Regions from separate parts of the Lentzea kristufekii genome, predicted to be linked through region 1. Evidence: riboswitches for the same ligand, from Rfam matches in the RefSeq annotation. Region 1 holds a riboswitch; the other holds the start of a gene.
What was found. A riboswitch is a leader RNA that binds a small molecule or an ion and turns the genes downstream of it on or off. The one in region 1 is predicted to bind S-adenosylmethionine.
Positions count from the first base shown of each region.

Region 2: linked by a shared signal. The riboswitch ahead of SK571_RS01760 (aminotransferase class V-fold PLP-dependent enzyme) and the one ahead of thrC (threonine synthase) in region 1 are both predicted to bind S-adenosylmethionine.

Region 1 covers NZ_JAXAVV010000013.1:246,311-251,321, reverse strand. Annotated here, with positions in the region: gene SK571_RS26775 (glycoside hydrolase family 3 N-terminal domain-containing protein) at 1-238, shown strand, start outside; gene rpsT (30S ribosomal protein S20) at 364-630, shown strand; gene SK571_RS26765 (hypothetical protein) at 729-1,538, shown strand; gene holA (DNA polymerase III subunit delta) at 1,551-2,528, opposite strand; SAM riboswitch class I at 2,607-2,750, shown strand; gene thrC (threonine synthase) at 2,762-4,018, shown strand; gene SK571_RS26750 (DNA internalization-related competence protein ComEC/Rec2) at 4,029-5,011, opposite strand, start outside.
Region 2 covers NZ_JAXAVV010000001.1:354,879-359,889, forward strand. Annotated here, with positions in the region: gene SK571_RS01750 (RluA family pseudouridine synthase) at 1-235, opposite strand, end outside; gene lspA (signal peptidase II) at 335-1,084, opposite strand; gene SK571_RS01760 (aminotransferase class V-fold PLP-dependent enzyme) at 1,108-2,439, opposite strand; SAM riboswitch class IV at 2,477-2,591, opposite strand; gene SK571_RS01765 (potassium/proton antiporter) at 2,930-4,408, opposite strand; gene SK571_RS01770 (M28 family metallopeptidase) at 4,531-5,011, shown strand, end outside.

The DNA.
Region 1 (5,011 bases):
GGTGCCGGTCTACGTGCGCCAGCCGGCCTCACCGGTGCTGACCCCGGACGCCCGGCTGGTGGGCTTCACCCGCGTGGAACTCGCTGCGGGGCAGTCGAAGCAGGTCGAGGTGTCGTTCAAGCTCTCGCAGCTGGCCCTGACCGTCGGCGACGTCGACGGTGACGGGCGCCGTGAGGTCGCCCGCGGTGGCTACGAGGCGGTGGTCGGTGCCGAGAAGGCCACCTTCACGGTGCGCTGAGCTGGCCTGATATCCTTCGTCGTCGTGAACGCGCGGCTCTCCGCCGTGGAGGAGACCTGGCCCTTGTGGCCGGTGCCGACATAGCGCGTCACGAACTCCGGTTTCGACAAGAAGGGTGATGTCGCATGGCGAACATCAAGTCCCAGCTCAAGCGGATCAAGACCAACGAGAAGGCTCGCCTTCGCAACAAGTCGGTCAAGTCGTCCCTGAAGACGGCCATCCGCAAGTTCCGCGAGGCTGCCGAGGCCGGTGACAAGGCGAAGGCCCTGGAGCTGCTGCAGGACGCGTCCCGCAAGCTCGACAAGGCCGCCACCAAGGGCGTCATCCACGCCAACCAGGCCGCCAACAAGAAGTCGGCGATGGCCCTGCGCGCGAACTCCCTCGAGGGCTGATCTCGCTCGTAGCGCTTCGAGCTTCTGCAAAGGGCTCCACCTCCTCCGGGAGGTGGAGCCCTTTCGCATGTGGCCTCGGGCACGGTAGGCGTAGCTCCATGGAATCGCTTGCGCGGATCGACTTCTTCGAGCTGCACGACCTCGACGGCACCCCGCCCGTGCTGCGGACCCTGCACACCGAGTCGATCATGACGATCTACCGGCTGACGGACGCCGCGCGCGAGTACTCACGGCCGCTGGCGCTGGCGTTGCGGTCGGGCGCGGACCACCGGATCGTCGATCTCTGCGCGGGTTCGGGCGGGCCGGTACCGCTGATACAGCGGCGGCTGCACGCGCAGGGCGTCCACACCCAGGTCACGCTGACGGACCTGGTGCCGAACGTGCCCGCGTTCGAGCGCGCCGCCGCCCGGAACCGGCGGCGGCTGCCCGACCCGTGCTGCTCGGTGGACCACGTGCCCACGTCCGTCGACGCCACGGACTGCCGGCTGGATGGGACGCGGACGATCTACGGCGCCTTCCACCACTTCCCGCCCGCGCTGGCCTCGCGCATGCTGCAGAACGCCGTCGACACCCGGCAGCCCATGGTCGTCGTGGACACCAAGCGGTCGTGGCTCTACGTGCTCGTCTTCCCGTTCTTCCTCACGCTGGCCGTGCTGCTCGCGGCACCGTTCCAGCGCAACCCCCTGCCGCGGTACCTGCTGCGGCTGGCGCTGACCTACGTCGTGCCGGTGCTGCCGTTCATGATGTTCTTCGACAGCGTCGTGTCGTTCCTGCGCATGTACGGGCGCGCGGAACTGCGGCGGATCGTCGACGGCCTGGACGGCACCGAGTCGTTCGAGTGGACGATCGGCGTCGAACCCGGCTTCACGGAAGCCCAGTACCTGATCGGGATCCCGCGCCGGGAGTGATCCGGCGGCAGGTCAGCGGCGGCTGTGCGCGGCCACGATCCGGAGCACGGCACGCTCCAGCGCGTAGTCGGCGTCGGCCGCCACGCCCTTCACGTCGGCGTTGAGCCCCGCGACCACCTGCATGGCGTCGGCGAGACCCGACTGGTCCCAGCCGCGGGACTGGGCCTGCGCCTTCTTGATCTTCCACGGCGGCATGCCGAGTGGCCCGGCCAGGCTGAACGGGTCGGCGCGGCCCACCGCGGACACCCGCGCGACCGTGCGCACCGCGTCCGCCAGCGCGTCCGCGACCAGCACGTGCGGCACGCCGAGCTGCATGGCCCAGCGCAACGCCTCCATGGCGCCCGCCCTGTCACCGACCACTGCCTTCTCCGCGACGGCGAACCCCGTCACCTCGGCCTTGCCCTGGTGGTAGCGGCGGATCTCCTCGACCGTCACCTTGCCGTCGGTGTCGGAGACGAGCTGCGACGAGGCCGCGGCGAGCTCGCGCAGGTTCGTGCCGACGGCGTCGATGAGCGTGGCGACGGCTTCGGAGTCGATCTTGCCGCCCGCACGCCGCACCTCGTTGCGCACGAACGCCTCGCGCTCGGCCTGCTTGGCGACCTTGCCGCACTCCGTGACCGCGGCGCCGGCCTTCTTCAGCTGTCCGGGCAGGTCCTTGGCGGCCTTGCTGCGGCCACCGCCCGTGTGCAGGACGACGAGCGTGACGCCGTCCGCGGGCGCCTTGACGTAGGAGAGCACCATGTCGGCGACCTCCTTGCTGATGTCCTGCCCGTTCTGCAGGACGATCACGCGACCCTCCGCGAACAGCGACGGACTCACCAGTTCGGCCAGCTCGGGAGGCGTGAGATCAGTCACCTGGACGCGGGTCAGGTCGGCGGTCGGATCGACCTCTCGTGCGGCCTCGAGAGCCGCCCGAACAGCACGTTCGACCAGCAACTCCTCCTCGCCGACGATGAGGTGCAGTGACTCCGGTGCGCTCACGCTCCGCATCTTCCCACGTCCCGGATCGTGGACGTCTGTGGATGCGCAACGGACTGTTGCCGTACGTTGGTGGCCACAACTGAACACCGCTCATCCAGAGGGGCAGAGGGAACGGCCCGAAGAAGCCCCGGCAACCGGCGTCAGCGCCATGTGCAGAGCCATGTGCTCAGCACCGCGCAGACGATCACGGTGCCAATTCCGACCCGTTCGATTTCGCGGGAAAGATGAGGAGATACCTCGCGATGACTGCTGTCACTGTGCCCACGAGCACGAAGTTCGACCTCGGCCCTGCCCGGGCACTGCTGTGCCGGGAATGTGGGAACGAAACCCCTCTCGCTCCTGAGTACGCCTGTCTCGAGTGTTTCGGGCCGCTGGAAGTGGCCTACGACTTCGGGAAGATCCGGCGCGAGGACATCGAGGCCGGCCCCAGGTCGATCTGGCGCTACCGCGGCCTCCTCCCCGTTCCGTCCACTGTGGAACAGCACCCGAACACCGATCCCGGCGGCACCCGCCTGGTCGAGGCCCACAACCTCGCCAAGGCCCTGGGCGTCCGCAAGATCTGGGTGAAGGACGACACCGGCAACCCCACGCACTCGTTCAAGGACCGCGTCGTCGGCGTCGCGCTCGCCGCCGCCCGCGAGCTCGGCTTCAAGGTGCTGGCCTGCCCGTCCACCGGCAACCTGGCGAACGCCGTCGCCGCGGCCGCCGCCCGTGCGGGCTGGAAGTCCGTCGTTCTCGTTCCCTCCAACCTCGAGCGCGCCAAGATCCTCATGAGCGCCGTCTACGAAGGCGCCCTGATCGCCGTCGACGGCAACTACGACGACGTGAACCGCCTCGCCCAGGAACTCGCCGCGGAGAACGAGGACTGGGCGTTCGTGAACGTCAACGTCCGCCCGTACTACGCGGAAGGCTCGAAGACGCTCGGCTACGAGGTCGCCGAGCAGCTCGGCTGGCGCCTGCCCGACCAGATCGTCGTGCCGATCGCCTCCGGCTCGCAGCTCACCAAGGTCGACAAGGCGTTCCGCGAACTCGGCCAGCTCGACCTCGTCGAAGCCACGCCGTACAAGGTGTTCGGCGCGCAGGCCACCGGCTGCTCGCCGATCTCCGCCGCGTTCAAGGCGGGCCACGACGTCATCCGCCCGGTCCGCCCGGACACGATCGCCCGCTCGCTGGCGATCGGCGCCCCGGCAGACGGCCCGTACGTGCTCGACGCGGTGCGCCGCACCAACGGCGCCATCGACGACGTCACCGACGAAGAGGTCGTCGAGGGCATCAAGCTGCTCGCCCGCACCGAGGGCATCTTCGCCGAGACCGCCGGCGGCGTGACCGTCGCGACGGCGAAGAAGCTCTTCGAGTCGGGCCAGCTCGACCCCGACGCCGAGACCGTGCTGCTGATCACCGGCGACGGCCTCAAGACCCTCGACGCGCTCGGCGACACGGTCGGCCCGCGCGCGACGGTCCCGCCGTCGGCCGAGGCCGTCATCAAGGCACTGGGTTAATCACCGCCGATCATCCCCTCTCCCGGCTCGGAGACGCGCTCGCGTCTCCGAGCCGTTTCACGTCTGATCCCTGGCCTCCGGGGCTCACAGGGAGATCGCGTCCGTCTTGAGCCAGCCCGTGCGCGGAAACCGTTGCAGGCCGTCCACCACGTGCGGCCCGACCGGCTCCACGGTCGCGCGCCACGCCACGATCCGTTGCGGCCACGGGGCTTCCGCCTTGAGCGCGTTGTAGTGGTAGTCGTGCCAGACGTCCGGCGCGACCCGCAGAGCGTCGTCGAACACGTGCTCCGCGACGAGGTCGTACGCCTCCTCCGGTGTCGCCGCCTTCGTCGGCGGCAGCACGTGCGTGGTCGCCGCCTTGTGCGTGATGGCGCGGGTGCCGTCTTCGAGCGTTTCGCAGATGTAGTAACCGAAATCGGGTTTCACCTCGTCGTGCGGCCACGGCGTCGCCGTGTAGTTCGTCTGCCACAGCGCCCACGCGAGGCCCGGCGTGCCGCCGGGAATCGGGTAACGCGCGTTGAACAACCTGACCCAGACCATCTCGTCTCCTTCGTACGATTCGGTTTCCCGGCAACACCGCCAGGTCGCCGTCCTTGTCCGTGCGCAACACCAACGCACCTCCCGTCCGCAGGACGTCGATGACGTGCGGACTCGGGTGCCCGTACCTGTTGCCCGCGCCGACGCTCACCAGCGCCACCCAAGGCCGCACGGCCTTGAGGAACGCGGGCAGTGAGTACCGCGAACCGTGGTGCGGCACCTTGAGCACCTCGGCGCTCAGGTCCCGCTCCCCCAGCAACGCCGCCTGGCCGGCCAGCTCGACGTCACCGGTGAGCAGCACCCGGCCCGCCCTCGTGTGCGCCCTGAGCACGAGCGAGTAGTCGTTCACCGTCGTGTTCTCGGCCTCGGCGATCGGCGGCCGCCTCGGTCCCAGCACCTCCAACTCCAGTCCCGGCAAGGCGAACCGCTCGCCCGCCTTCGGTTCCACGACCCGCA
Region 2 (5,011 bases), on a different contig from region 1:
CGACGATGATGTCGTCGTCCTCGTGGATGATCTTCAGACCCTCGACGGGGATCGCCTGGACGGTGATCGGCTGCGGCGGCGCCGGCAGCGTGATCTCCAGCATCGACCCGGCGGTGAGCCGGTCGGACTTGCCGACGACCCGGCCGTCGACCAGCACGTCGTCGGCGTCGGCGATGGACGCGATGACGGTGCGGGACAAGCCGAGCAGCTTCGCGAGACCGGCGTCGACGCGCATGCCGTCCAGACCGTCGGGAATGGGCAGCGTTCGGTATCCGCTCACGCGGGGCCTCGACCTTCTTCTTCTTGCAGAACCTGCTGAAACTACCAGGAGCGGCTACTTCGACTCCTGCAGACCGTCCTGCTCCACGAGCGGCTCGGCGTTCTTGTGGACGGTGCCGTCGTAGTCGTGCTGCAGCAGCGCCAGAACGATGATCGTCACACCACCGCCGACGATCGCCATGTCGGCGACGTTGAACACCGGCCACACCTGGCCGTACGGGTCGAACAGCGACAGGAAGTCGACCACGTGGCCGCGCATCGGGCCCGGCTCGCGGAAGAGCCGGTCGGCGAGGTTGCCGACGGCACCACCCAGCACCAGGCCGAGGCCGACGGCCCAGCCCTGCGAGCGGAGGTTGCGCGAGATCCAGACGATGAACCCGGCGACGCCGAACGCGATCAGCGCGAGGATCCACGTCATGCTCTCCGCCATGCCGAACGCGGCGCCGGGGTTGCGGACGAACGTCAGGTAGAGCACGCCACCGAACAGCTTGATCGGATCGGCGCCCTCGAGGAACGCGACGGACACGACCTTGGTGAGCACGTCGAGGGCCAGCACGCCGGCCGCCAGGATCGCGAGGATCTTCGTCCTCGGTTCCGGCAGCGAACCGGAGATCGAACCGGCGATGGAGAACTCGTCGTCGTCCTCCGCCTTCGCGGGGGACTCCGCGGGTTTCTCCCCCGCGTCCGGCTCCTCGACCACGATCGCGGGCGTCGCGACCGTCTCCGGGTCGCTGACCTGCGCTTCCGCCGGCTTGTCAGCGACCTCCCCGGAGGCTTTCTCCTCGGCCTTGGACTCGTCACTCACCAGGTCATTGTCCACTACAGGGACTACGCGAGGAACGGCGGCAGGGTTCGGTTGTCGTCCTGCGGCACCCAGCGGCCGTCGCGCTGCTCGTAGGTCCACTTCGGACCCTCGGTGACCAGGGTGCGCAGCGCGGCGATCAGACGATCGACGTGCTCGGCCGTCGTGCCGAGTCCGATCGACGCGCGCACGGCACGTTCCTCGTGCGATCCGGCCTGCTTGACCAGACGCCCCACGATCACGTGCGCGCAGAACGCTCCGTCGCGCACACCGATGCCGTACTCGGCGGACAGCGCCGCCGCGAGGAAGCCCGCGTCGAAGCCCGAGATCGTGAAGCTCACGACGCCGACCTTGTCCGCGTCGGCCAGGATCGCCAGCTCGCGGAAGCCGGGGATGGTGCGCAGGCCGTTCTGCAGGCGGGTCAGCAGTTCCTGCTCGTGCGCGACGGTCTGCTCCCAGTGCCGCGACAGGATCTCGCAGGCCGCGGCCAGCGCGTGCACGCCGACGACGTTCGGGCTGCCGGCCTCGTGCCGCTCGGGCACCGCGGACCAGGCCACGCCGAGGCGGTCGCCGTGGTCGGTCACCTTCGACGTGGCACCGCCACCGACCAGGTACGGCTGGGCCTGCTGCAGCCAGTCCGCGCGGCCGACCAGCACACCCGCGCCGAACGGCGCGTAGATCTTGTGTCCGGAGAACGCGATGTAGTCGACGCCCAGCTCACGGGCGTTGATCGGACGGTGCGGGGCGAGCTGCGCGGCGTCGAGCGCGATGCGCGCGCCGTGGCGGCGGGCGACCTTCGCGAGCTCGGCGACCGGCCACAGCTCCCCCGTGACGTTGGACGCCCCGGTGACGATCACGAGCCGAGGGCCGACCGGGGCGGCGGCCAAAGCCCGGTCCAGTGCAACCACTGCAGCACCGGACGAAGACGGAGCGGGAACACGCTGAACGTTCGGACCGCGCCACGGCAGCAGCGCCGCGTGGTGCTCGCTGTCGAACAGCACGACGGCGGTGTTCTTGGGAACGCTGCGCGCCAACAGGTTCAGCGAATCCGTGGTGTTGCGCGTGAAGACGACGGCGTCGGAGGAGTGCGCCCCGACGAACCTGCGGATGCGGTCGCGGGCCTGCTCGTAGACGCGGGTCGAGACCTGCGAGGCGAACCCGGCGCCGCGGTGCACGCTGGCGTACCAGGGCAGCAGCTCGTCGACGGCGTCGCGGACCTCCTGCAGACAGGGCGCCGATGCCGCGTGATCGAGGTTGGCGTAGGTGACGCGCTCTCCGGTGACCAGGGGAACACGCAGGTCGGCGCCGACGACAGCCGGAACGGAAGTGGTGGTTCCAGGGGTGATCGCGAGCGTCATCGAGCTGCCTCCGAGGCCAGGGGCCCCGCCCAGCGAAGGCCCGCGCTTGACCGGCGCCCCACGCGCCGGACCAGGTCCTCACCAAGGGCACCCCACCGCGGTTGGAGGGTTGCCGGCCAGCAAGCTTGGGCTTGACGCTGGCTCTCATGACCTGCCGACGACGTTAGCGGAGGGTGACACTCCCGTCGACACCCGATTCACATGCTGAGAAGCCTCGGAGACCGACTAGTAGAGCGTCGCGGCTTAGCTGTGCTGCGTTGAGTCGCGCACGGGGCTGGGCGGCCTGGTCGGTCGTTACCGAAGCCCGGATGGTCGCGCGCTCACGCACGTCGCCGCCGAGTTGGCGGCAGAAAACTGCCGGCGCAAACGTTTGCTGATCACCCCAACTACCGCCAACCGCGCAGGTGACAGCCATGAGAGCGCGATCTTCATGATCGAAAATCAGCAACCTGCCGCCATCGCTATCCCAAGAGATAGCCGCGACGCTCTACTAGTCGCCGGTCTCGCCCTTCCACCTGGCGTAGCGGCCGGCCCTGTCGACGGCACGTACGCGCCGCTCAGCAGCGTCACGCACCTCTTCGGTGGTGACGATGAGCAACTGGTCGTCCGTCTGCAGCCTGGTCGTCGGTTGTGGCGTGAAACTCTTCCCCGAGCGCACCACGAGGCTGACCGTGGCTCCGGTCGGCAGCCGCAGTTCGGACATGTAGACGCCGTGCAGCTTCGACCCGCGCTGGATGTGCACCTGCAGCAGTTCGGCCCCGAGCTCGTCGAGCGGCGAGGCGTCGACCTGGACCTCCTGCGCCTCCCCCGCCTTCACCAGCCCGAGCCGCCGCGCGAGGAACGGCAGCGTCGTGCCCTGCACCACCGTCAGCACGATGACCAGCAGGAACACCACGTCGACCAGCTCGCGGGCACCCTCGACGCCCTGGATCAGCGGGATCAGCGCGAACACGATCGGCACCGCGCCGCGCAGCCCCGACCAGGAGAGGAACGCCTGTTCCCGCCAGGGCACCTTGAACGGCAGCGAGGCGAGGACCACCGACAGCGGCCGGGCCACGAACGTCAGCACCACGCCCGCGACCAGCGCGGGGAACAGCACGTCGAGCAGGCGCGACGGCGAGGCGTAGAGGCCGAGCAGCACGAAGAGCCCGATCTGGGCGAGCCAGCCGAGGCCCTCGGCGAACGAGAGGGTGTCGGCGCGGTGCGGCAGGCGGGCGTTGCCGAGGACCAGCGCGGCGACGTACGTGGCGAGGAATCCGGAGGCGTGCAGGAGGTCGCCGGCCGTGTAGGCCATGACGCACACCGCCACCGTGGCGAGCGGGTACAGACCGGTGGAGGGCAGCGCCGCGCGTCTGAGCCCGGCCCCGCCGAGGTACCCGAGGGCCACGCCGATGAGCGCCCCCGCGCCCAGTTCGTAGATCACCAGCAGTGGCGCGGTCCAGGAGATCTGGTCCGAGGAGGCCAGCAGCACCACGGCGATGTAGACCGGCGCGTCGTTGAGGCCGGACTCCAGTTCTAGTGCGCCCGTGAGCCGTGCGCCGACGCCTAATGAGCGCAGGACGCTGAAGACGGCGGCGGCGTCGGTGGACGACAGGACCGCGCCCCACAGCAACGCCATCCGCCAGTCGAGGCCCAGCAGGAAGTGCAACGCCGTTCCGGTCACCGCCACGCTCACCGCGACGGCCACTGTGGACAGTGCGACGCCCAGCCGCAGGGAGGACCTCACCGCGCTCCAGCGGGTGGTGATGCCGCCCTCGGTCAGGATCAGCACCAGCGCCGCGATGCCGAGGGACTGGGTGAGGTCGGCGTCGTCGAACCTGATGCCGACGACGGACTCGCCGAGGACCACGCCGATGCCCAGGTACAGCAGGAGTGAGGGCAGGCCGAGGCGAGTCGACACCCGCACCGCGATCACGGAGATCAGCAGTACGGCAGCGCCGATGCCCAGAACGACCGTGACGTCACCCACCTGGACCATTCTGGTTGATCACCACCGATTCCGACGAATCCGACTATCGCCTCTACCGGGCTCATGCACGGAGGAGCATGTTGATCAGTGGCTCAATCCCTAACCCTGCACGGAGTTGAACCATGAGGATCCTGATCGCGCTGGCGGCCGCCTTGATGGTGACCGGAGCGACCACTGCGCAAGCGGCGGCACCCGCGGCTCTCGCCGCACCGAACATCAACGTCGCGAACGTCCAAGCACACCTCAACCAGTTCCAGTCGATCTCCAACGCCAACGGCGGCAACCGCGCACACGGACGACCGGGGTACCTGGCCTCGATCAACTGGGTGAAGAGCAAGCTCGACGCGGCCGGCTTCGCGACGCGCGTGCAGTCGTTCACCTACAACGGCGCCACCGGCTACAACCTGATCGCGGACTACCCCGGCGGCGACCTGAACAACGTCGTCATGCTGGGCGGCCACCTCGACAGCGTCACGGCGGGCCCCGGCATCAACGACAACGGCACGGGCTCCGCGTCGATCCTGGAGGTCGCCCTCCAGATGACGGCCACCGGCTTCCGGCCGACCAAGCACGTGCGGTTCGGCTGGTGGGGCGCGGAGGAAC